One region of the Thalassotalea hakodatensis genome, then DNA from elsewhere that is predicted to be linked to it. Evidence: predicted binding sites of a transcription regulator. Region 1 holds the regulator's gene; the other holds the start of a gene.
What was found. The regulator FliA, encoded in region 1, starts transcription of late flagellar genes. The targets are predictions, from matches to a motif close to CTAAAGNTNNNNNNNNNNNNGCCGATA.
Positions count from the first base shown of each region.

Region 2: a site for FliA is predicted at 3,580-3,606, ahead of QUE72_RS10930 (VC2046/SO_2500 family protein). Genes of this name have one in related genera too.

Region 1 covers NZ_AP027365.1:965,975-971,390, reverse strand. Annotated here, with positions in the region: gene QUE72_RS04180 (chemotaxis protein CheA) at 1-1,494, opposite strand, end outside; gene QUE72_RS04175 (protein phosphatase CheZ) at 1,508-2,251, opposite strand; gene cheY (chemotaxis response regulator CheY) at 2,279-2,662, opposite strand; gene QUE72_RS04165 (RNA polymerase sigma factor FliA) at 2,710-3,432, opposite strand; gene QUE72_RS04160 (MinD/ParA family protein) at 3,447-4,289, opposite strand; gene flhF (flagellar biosynthesis protein FlhF) at 4,322-5,416, opposite strand, start outside.
Region 2 covers NZ_AP027365.1:2,487,488-2,492,903, forward strand. Annotated here, with positions in the region: gene QUE72_RS10910 (hypothetical protein) at 1-325, opposite strand, end outside; gene QUE72_RS10915 (hypothetical protein) at 389-979, opposite strand; gene QUE72_RS10920 (pyridoxal phosphate-dependent aminotransferase) at 1,133-2,350, shown strand; gene yfbR (5'-deoxynucleotidase) at 2,363-2,980, shown strand; gene QUE72_RS10930 (VC2046/SO_2500 family protein) at 3,016-3,546, opposite strand; gene deoA (thymidine phosphorylase) at 3,675-4,982, opposite strand; gene cdd (cytidine deaminase) at 4,994-5,410, opposite strand.

The DNA.
Region 1 (5,416 bases):
AATAAGATTAAAAGCGTCAGAATCAGACATTCTTGCTGCGGCATCAGCATCTAAAACGCCGCGCTCAATGGCGATTTCTTTTAATTTTTCAGCGTTCATCCCTGCACCATCATCTCTAATGGTCAGTAGTATATGATCACCTTCTTGTGAGGCTGATAAAATAACCGTACCTTCACGCGGTTTACCGTTTTCTTCTCGAGTACTTGGTGTTTCAATACCATGGTCAACCGAATTACGTACTAAATGCACCAAAGGATCGGCTAATGCTTCGACAAGGTTCTTATCGAGATCGGTCTCTTCACCCTCTAATATTAACTTAATTTCTTTATTTAAACTTCTGGCAAGATCGCGTACTACACGTGGGAAACGACCAAAAACTTTCTTAATAGGTTGCATGCGAGTTTTCATCACTGCACCTTGTAAGTCAGTAGTTACCGCGTCTAAATTAGACACAGCTTTAGTCAGTTCTTCGTCTTCCTTTGTCATGCCTAAACTTGTCAGTCTATTACGCACTAAGACTAACTCACCAACCATGTTCATAATTTGATCAAGACGCTGAGTATCAACACGAACGGTTGTTTCACCTTGCGGAGCATTTTGTTTATCCGCAGGTTTTTTCGCCGGTGCTTTAGCAACGGGCTTAGCCGCTGCAGTTGGTTGTTCAGCTGGCTTGGGTGCTGTTGCTTGAACAGGCTTAGGTTGAGCAACCTCTTCAGGTGCTTGGTTACTGCTTGTTTGAGGTGCTTTACCTTTACCGTGCAATTCATCAAGAAGACTTTCAAAATCGTCATCGTTGATTTCATCGTTGTTTCCAGATTCAGGTTTTGCACCAACACCTGGTGCAAAAGCACCTTGACCATGAAGCTCATCTAATAAGTTTTCAAATTCATCGTCAGTTATTTCATTGCTAGAACTTGCCGAGCTAGCAGAAGGGGCAGTACTTTGTGCAGGTGGCGCACTGGGTGAGCCTCCCCCATGTAATTCATCTAATAAGCGTTCAAACTCATCTTCAGACATTTCGTCTGATGAAGCATCATTGCTTGATGTGTCTGTTGATACGACCTGTGTTGGCATTTCAGGTGTTGCGGCAACTGGTTCTGCGCCTTCGGGAGAGCTTAGACGATGTAATTCTGCTAATAATGCTGGGTCGGCAGGAATCAGTTCTTCACGGGCTTGCACCAAGGCAAACATATCATTAATCGTATCTAACCCTTGCAGAATAACATCCATAAGTTCAGGTGTTACACTTCGTTGACCATTACGCAAAATATCAAAGATATTCTCAGCGCCATGACACACATCTACAAGTTCAGTTAATGATAAGAAACCCGCACCGCCTTTTACCGTGTGAAAGCCACGAAAAATAGCGTTTAATAGATCTGCGTTATCTGGATCGTTTTCTAGTTCAACAAGTTGCTCAGATAAGCTTTCAAGTATTTCACCTGCTTCGATTAGAAAATCTTGAAGAATTTCTTCATCTGCTTCGTATGACATCCAGCAACTCCTATTAGAATCCTAAACTTGATAAAAGATCATCAACATCGTCTTGATCAGCAACTACGTCATCTCGATTATCTTTATTAACAATTGGGCCTTCAACGAGGTTTTCGCCAACCGATGGCTTACCCGTGCCCTGCATACTTTCACTTGTGACACCAAAAGCCGTCAACATATTAATTAAGCTATCTTCTACTTCTCTAACCAGATCAATCACTTTTCGAATCACTTGTCCGGTTAAGTCTTGGAAATCTTGCGCCATTAATACATCAGTCATTAAACCATGCATACGCTCAGTTTCACGTTCTGAAGTTTTCAGTAACACGTCAATATCATGACATAAAGATTTAAACTCACCGACATCTAAATTATTATGCATCAGTTTATTCCACAGCGGTTTAACTGTGCTAATTTGGTGTTGAATGGTATTAACAACAGGAAAGATAGATTCAACCGCATCCATCGTTTTGTTGGCTGCATCTTCTGTACGACTGATCACATAATTTAATCGTTCTTTTGCATCAGGAATATCTGCTGTCGCTAAATCATTCAATCGCGAATCTAACTGAAAATTCATCAATGAGTCATGAAGTTGACGGGTTAACTTACCAATCTCGGCAAATAACTCGGAATTAATCGGGTTTTGAATTTCGGCAATTAATTCATCTGCTTTATCTTGTTGATCGGTTTCTAAATATTCAACCAACATTTTTGCCTGTTCCAATGAAACATGGACACCGTTATTTATACTCATGCAACGTCCTTACGTGGCAACTCGTTATTATCCTAAACGCTCAAAAATTTTATCAAGCTTAGTTTTTAACGTTGCTGCAGTAAAAGGCTTCACAATATAACCGTTAACACCCGCTTGCGCAGCCATCACGATTTGTTCTTTCTTCGCTTCAGCTGTTACCATTAAAACAGGTATATGCGACAAACTTGCATCTGCTCGTATCGCTTTGAGTAAATCGATACCTTGCATCCCTGGCATATTCCAATCAGTAACGACAAAATCAAAATCACCTTCTTTAAGCATAGGTAAAGCTGTACTGCCGTCATCTGCTTCTTGAATATTAGTGAACCCTAAATCACGTAGTAAGTTTTTTACGATGCGTCTCATTGTTGAAAAGTCGTCAACAACAAGTACTTTCATATTTTTATCCAAGGCACCCTCCAGGGACTTAATTCTAAATGCTTATAAATATATTGTACTTAACTTTGCCAAGATTGCATACGGGCTTTTAATCGATGTAATGCTTGGCTATGAATCTGGCTAACTCTCGACTCACTAACATCGAGCACTTGACCAATTTCGCGTAAATTCAATTCTTCGTCGTAATACAGAGACAGTACTAAAGCTTCTCGCTCTGGTAAAGTAGTAATGCACTCTGCCAATGACTTTTTAAACACTACATGTTCTATATTTTGATATGGATCAGTATTGTTTTTATCTTCAAAGCTTGAAACAGCATCTTCATTGACACCTAAATCTTCAATACCGATGATTTTGCCGCCATTTACTTCGTTAAGAATATGATGGTACTCATTCAGCGAAATATCAAGTTTTTCAGCCACTTCAATATCAGAAACATCTCTGCCTAGCTCTGCTTCCAAGTTTTTTATGGCTTCGCTGACCATTCTGCTGTTTTTATGTACTGATCTGGGGGTCCAATCACCACGACGTATCTCATCGAGCATTGCGCCACGAATACGTATACCCGCGAAGGTTTCAAAGCTAGCCCCTTTGGTGTTATCAAAGTTATTTGCCGCTTCCAATAGACCAATCATGCCCGATTGAATAAGATCATCAACTATCACACTAGCAGGCAGACGAGCGAGTAGATGATAAGCGATACGCTTTACTAAACTGCTATGCTGCTCGAGCAATGCCGTTTTATCAATTTGCGAACCGTATGCACTGGCTTTACCCAAAATTGCTTACCTTCGAATTAGTTTTCAATTAACTGTTCAATAAAAAACTCTAAGTGCCCCGAAGCATGGTTTGGCACTGGCCACTTAGTTATTTTTTGAGCTAACGCTCTAAATGCTCTGGCTGCTGGAGAATCAGGAAAAGCTTCTACAATAGCTTGTTGCTTCCTAACTGCATTACGAATGTTTTCATCAAAAGGAATGACACCGACTAACTCAAGCGCAACATCTAAAAAACGCTCAGAAACTTTTGAAAGCTTACCAAATAACTGCTGCCCTTCTTTCGGACTTCTTACCATATTAGCAACGACTTTAAACTTAAATACTTCATGGTCACGGCTGAGTAATTTCATTAACGCATAACAGTCGGTGATTGAGGTTGGCTCATCACAAACAACCAATAACACGTCTTGAGCCGCGCGAGCAAAACTCAATACCATATCTGAAATACCTGCTGCGGTATCAACTATGAGCACATCAAATTGCGTTTGCATATCGCTAAAAGCACGAATTAATCCAGCATGTTCAGATGGCGTAAGATCAACCATTGACTGAGTACCAGAAGTTGCGGGAATGATTTTAATTCCTGCAGGGCCTTCAATAATAATATCGTCGAGTTCACACTCGCCTGACATAACATGTGATAAATTACGTTTTACACGTAAACCAAGCATTACATCAACATTGGCTAAGCCTAAATCAGCATCGAGTACTAGTACTCTTTTTCCAAGTTGAGCTAAGGCAATAGACGTATTAAGCGAGACATTGGTTTTACCCACTCCCCCTTTACCACCAGAAACTGCTATGACTTTAATTTGATTTTGCTGTTGCATTTTTCTTAAGCCACTTGCCTGATCAATCATTTACATCACTCTAATTAAACATCAAAAATAATTTACATGCCAACTGCCATAGAAGCAGAGGTAGGGCGCCACGAGTTGTGACCATTCAATTTTGTTGCAAGCCTATCTGCAAGCGTAACTAACTTTTCAGCATTTGCAACTTTAATATCTTCTGGAACTCTTTGTCCATCAGTAAGATACCCTATTGCGAGGCCATTTTGTATAGATGTTGCAATTATTTCACCAACGCTCAAACTTTCATCTAGCTTTGTATAAATACACCCCGCCAACGGTACTTTTTTGAAGCGTTCAACGTTTTCTTGCATAACACGTTGTTGGGTATTGGCTGACAATACTAAGTAATTTCGAATTCTAACACGAGAATTCGCAATCAGGGTAGTAAGGTGATCGTTTAATCTCATATCACGCTGCCCCATACCTGCGGTATCAATGAGCACTAATTTTTTATCTGAGAACTGTTGTAATAGCGTATCAAGTGCCGCGCCATCTTTGGCAAGCTTAACCTGACAACCAATGATGCGTCCATAAGTAGTTAGTTGTTCGAAGCCTGCAATTCGGTAACTGTCTGTAGAAATCATGGCGACTTTATCGGCACCATGAATTTGAGCAAAACGTGCAGCTAATTTTGCGACGGTCGTTGTTTTCCCTACACCCGTTGGCCCTACTAGCGATACCACACCACCACGGTGAATAATTTCATTATTTGTTGTATATAATTGACTCGCTAACAATTGCTTAGCTTGTAGCCATGAATCTTCCTCATTTTCAACATTGGGTAAATAGCTTGCGATCTGGTCAGCAACATTTTCAGTAATCCCCATTGCCATTAAACGGTCAACCAATAGGGCTTTAGCAGGGTTTTTTTGTGCCATATCTTGCCACATCAAACCGGAAATTTGATGCTCAAGTAATTGACGAATAGAAGACATTTCACGGCGCATTGCTTCAATTTCACGGTTTTGCTGTGGCGTATTATCTCTCGTTTGATGATGTGATTCTGTCATTGACGCTTGCTCACTCTGATGAGCATTGTTTGGTGTTTCAGTTGATAAAGCTTCAGGAGTCGACTGAAAGGCGTGTTGTTTATCTGTTGGTGCTTGGTGTGCCCCTTGCTCTAAACGGTCAGT
Region 2 (5,416 bases), 1.5 Mb from region 1:
GTAATGGCAAGGTCACTGACAATGAAGCATTTAATGCTTTGGGGGTTAGCGTTACATTGGCTGCAGATTGTGGCACAGCACGATGTAACAGTGCTGCTAAACCGTCTAGTTCATCTTTAGTTATTCGAACTTGTTGTTGTCCCTGCTGTTTAGCGCTAGTAATTAATTTTTTAACTAATTGTTGACTTTGCTTAGCTTTTTGCGCGGAAATTTGATGAAGCTGAACAGTTTTAGGCTGGGTTTGCAAAGACAACAATACAAGTGCACAAAAGGCAAAAATAAAAATAAACGTAAAAATAACAAAACAACGAAAGAGAGTTTTCAAAATACGATAACAGCTTGTTAAAAGTTAAGTGCTAGTGTACTAAAAACACAGCAACATTAAAGGTTAAACATCCAGTAAATCCCAATAAATAACGCGATCAAATTTAAAGGCAAGTTGCCGGTTTAATGATTTAAACGTTGAAACTTTACCTGCGTTTGGTGCGAAACATTGCCAAATAAATTGATGACAATTATTTTCAATCAAATGATAATTTCGATACTGATAGATTTGCTCAATTGCTCTTAGCGCGGCTTGTTCACTTGCTATAGGTTTAGCAGTAGAGTCGCATGCTATAAATACATTTTTTCCCGAACGCTCTTTAGTAAATCGAGCCAATGAAACAGGCTTTATCAGCCCTTCTCCGCCAAGTTCAATAATGGTATCGTCGTCTACCCAAATACCGGTATGATCAAGTACCCCACCAATTCCACAACATATTAGCGCACCAACAACGGGTTTCACTCGCTGCTCTGTTGCCATCAACTCAGATGGATATATAGCCACAGGCGATTCATGCCGATTTAAATCCCTAATACGTTGTGGCAATAAATATTTTAGCCGGCGCTGTTGTTGCTTTTTTCGATCAGTTGACAGCTCATTTAATGTTAACGCAGAAATTGCTGCCGCACCTAACCAAACTAAGGGTAATGGCATACTCCCTCCAAAATACGCAGTGTTTAATAACAAGATGACGACCTTTTAATGAAAAGGCTATAAAAAAAATGCAAGTAACTGTTTCATTGCTGGAAATAGTTGGCACAATAGAGTGTAAATTCACACTAAATCATTTAATAAAAGTAGTAAATAATGCAGAGCGTCAAAAAATCTTCCAAACTTAATAATGTCTGTTATGAAATTAGAGGGCAAATAGCGGCTGAAGCTCGTCGTTTGGAAGATGAAGGCCATAAAATTTTAAAACTCAATATTGGTAACCCTGCACCGTTTGGTTTTGAAGCGCCTGATGATATTTTAAAAGACGTTATACATAACTTACCTACCGCACAAGGCTACTGCGACTCAAAAGGCATATACTCTGCGCGTGTGGCTGTCATGCAGTATTTTCAACAAAATGGCATATTAGGCCTTAATGTCGATGATATCTTTATTGGCAACGGCGTTAGCGAATTGATTGTCATGTCAATGCAAGGTTTACTGAATGATGGTGATGAAGTCTTAATTCCTGCACCTGACTATCCATTATGGACAGCGGCAGTATCATTATCAGGCGGCACACCTGTACATTACCAATGTGACGAAGAAAACAACTGGTTTCCAAACTTGGATGACATTGAAAATAAGATAACTGAAAACACGAAAGCTTTGGTGTTAATTAACCCAAATAATCCTACAGGTTCAGTGTATTCAGAAGAAGTTTTACAAGGCCTTTTAGCGCTCGCAAGGAAACATCAATTAATTGTTTTTAGTGATGAAATCTACGATAAAATTTTATATAACGGTGCTAAGCATATTCCAACAGCCAGTTTAGCCAATGACGTATTAATTATTACTATGGGTGGCTTATCAAAAAACTATCGTATCGCAGGGTTTAGAGCTGGATGGATGGTGATAACTGGTCCTAAATTACATGCAGAAGACTTTTTAGAAGGGTTGAATATACTTGCCTCTATGCGACTATGTGCAAATGTTCCTTGTCAGCACGCTATTCAAACGGCATTGGGTGGTTATCAAAGCATCAATGAATTAATCAGCGATAATGGCCGCTTAATTAAGCAGCGTAATATTGCCCATAAGATGATAAACGATATTGATGGACTTTCATGCAATAGCGCCATGGGCGCACTGTACTTGTTTGTTAAAGTTGATGCTGAAAAGTTCAACATTACCAATGATGAGAAAATGGTACTTGATCTACTAAAACAAGAAAAAATATTGGTGGTCCATGGCAGTGCTTTCAATATCCCGCAAAAAAATTATTTTCGTTTAGTTTTCTTACCGCATAAAGATGAATTAATCCCGGCTTTAGAGCGAATAAAAGACTTTTTTTCTACCTATAAACAAGCATAAATTGGAGTCAATATGGCGACGCTAAAACCGAAAAAACAAAGTACGTTTTTAGCATGGATGTTCCGCATGCCGTTGATCAAACGATGGGCATTAATGTTTTGTGTGAAACCTGAAAACGTTGCTGAACATTCACACCAAGTAGCCATAGTGGCACACTTGCTAGCGGTGATAAAAAATAAAAAATTCGGTGGTAATATCAATCCTGACAGAGCCGCAACGATTGCGCTTTATCACGAGGCAAGTGAAACCCGTTATGGGGATATAGTGTCCCCTACTAAGTATGCAAACCCTGAAATTGCCCGAGAGTTTAAAAAGATTGAATCGCATGCTGAACGAGAATGTTTGCAATCATTGCCCGAAGAATTTCAATCGGTATTTTACGACATTATTGTTCAAGATCATGTTGAACCTGCTTACAAGGCACTTGTAAAAGCTGCTGACATACTTGTCGCTTACATTAAAGCGGTTGATGAGCTTAATCATAACAACCATGAATTTGATCATGTAGAAGAACGTCTTGGTCGTAAGCTAGATGATTTGAAAAAAGACTTGCCCGAGGTTGAGTATTTCTTGGCAACCTTTTTACCCGCATGTTCTGCTACGGTTGATAAGCTGGCAAAAGACGGCTAATGATTAATACAGTCGTACTTGAAAGTTTGGCTAATTTAAATGACTTGAGGCTGCAAAGGTGAATTAACGACAGTATTTTGCAAAGTCTGTAGCCATGATTTAGCGTCAAATTCTTTACGTTTTGTCGGTAATACGTCTGATTTTTGATGCTTTAGCTGACAATATAAGCTTGTATTTTCTAATACATTACTAGGAATATGACATTTATCATTTCTAAAAGCGATTGGTTTTTCCTTCAACATATTAGTCAAATGTATACTAGAAAATAAGCCTTTCTCAGCTAATTCTGCTTGGCCATATTGGCCAATTTGCGTAATCTGCGATAGCGCAAGAGGTGCTTTATCGGGCAATGAAAAATGACGCCTTAAGCTATCATCACTTACTTCTGGCTCGGTAATTTCATCATGGGGTAGATGAAATTGACTATGCATTCGAACATCATCAACCAGCATCGCTAACATTAATGAGAAGTCACTGTGCATAGGTTTGCGTACTGATTCATTCAGTCGTTGACCTAGTTGTGCTTCTTCTAATAACGGTTTAGTTGTGGTTTCAGTAATAGCCAAAGTAAGTTCACTACAATAATGCTGACAACTTACTATCGGCAAAAAGATGAGTTACTTTAGCGATATTTCAGATATTTAATAATAAAAAAGCATGCGCTAAAAAACACATGCTTGCATTAAAAGCAGCACTAAACGATATGCTGATAGATTAGCGTTTGTTCTGGTGTGCTTTCTGAAATAGATACAGCATCAAGGTAACCTTGACTAGCTATCGCAAGCTCTTGTTTGTTATTAGCATGACAACGAGCAATCACATCGCCTGCGCAAACTTTAGCACCTAAAGGTTTGATAGCATTAAAACCTACACTATGATCAATTTTCTGACCATTTGCAGTGCGCCCACCTTTCATTCCTACCACTTGCATACCTATTTTACGGGTATTCATTTCACTAATGTAGCCACTTTTATCTGCCACAATATCACCGACCTGTTCGGCCTTTTGCATTGTTTTCCATGGGTTTTCGATAAAGTCAGTGGGACCACCCAACTGTGAAATCATACGATCAAATCGTTCTGCAGCTTGTCCTGAAGACAGCGCTTTATTGACTAAGACTTCAGCTGTACCTTTATCCTGTGTAACACCAGCGCTTATCAACATTGAACACGCAAGTTCGACAGTTACGCCATGTAATCTGGGACAACGACTTTTACCGGTTAAATAATCCACAGTCTCAATCATCTCTAACGCATTACCTGCCGAAAAACCTAACACTTGGTTCATGTCAGTGATAATAGCTTGTGTGCGCACACCTGCACCATTGGCAACACTAACAATAGACTTGGCGAGCGCTTGTGCTCCAGCTAAATCTGTCATCATGGCACCATTACCCACTTTAATATCCATCACTAATGAATCTAAACCGGCAGCCAATTTTTTGGATAAAATAGAAGCAGTGATCAATGGAATGGACTCGACAGTAGAGGTAACATCACGAATAGCATAGAGTCTTTTATCAGCTGGCGCTAAACGATCTGTTTGAGTAATAATCGCCATATTATTCTGTTTTACGAACTGCTTAAAATGTTCAACACTAGGCTGTACATCAACACCTGAAATACTTTCAAGCTTATCAGAAGTACCGCCGGTATGGCCCAAGCCTCTCCCTGCAATCATAGGTACATAAACACCACATGAAGCTACAATGGCTGCCAACATAAAGCTCACTTTATCTCCGACGCCACCTGTTGAGTGTTTATCAACTATTGGACCATCTAGTTCTGGCCATGACAAAACATCACCTGAACGCATCATATTATCTGTTAATGCAATCACCTCTTCTGTGACCATACCTTGTTGAAAGATCGCCATCGCCATCGCACCAACCTGGGCATCATTAAAAGTATTGTCGACTAAACCTGTCGCAAAAGCGTTTATTTGAGCATTATTAAGCGATTTTCCATCGCGTTTAAGACGTATTATTTCCTGTGGTAGCATGTTTAAAGTCCTTAGATTAAGTCTTTCGATAAAAAGGCATCGGGTAACAGATCCGCCACCGACCAGTGTTTTTGTTGATTCAAGTGGTTCACTGAGGTAACTTTTCCATCCTCAGGCATGAACTCTGCTATCACTTGTCTACACGCACCACAAGGAGGCGTGAGCTTCTCTTGCTCGGTATAAACAACAAGATGCTCAAACGTTTGATTACCCATTACTACCGCATTCGCGATGCAATTGCGTTCAGCACACACACCTAAACCATATGAAGCGTTCTCAACATTACAGCCATTGAATATTTGCTGATCTTTGGTCATTAAGCTTGCTCCTACCTGAAATTGACTATAGGGCGCGTATGCATTCTTGTAGGCAACTTTTGCCGCACTCACTAACGCATCAATGTTTTCAATTTTGTTGTTCTCTTGCATGTGCAA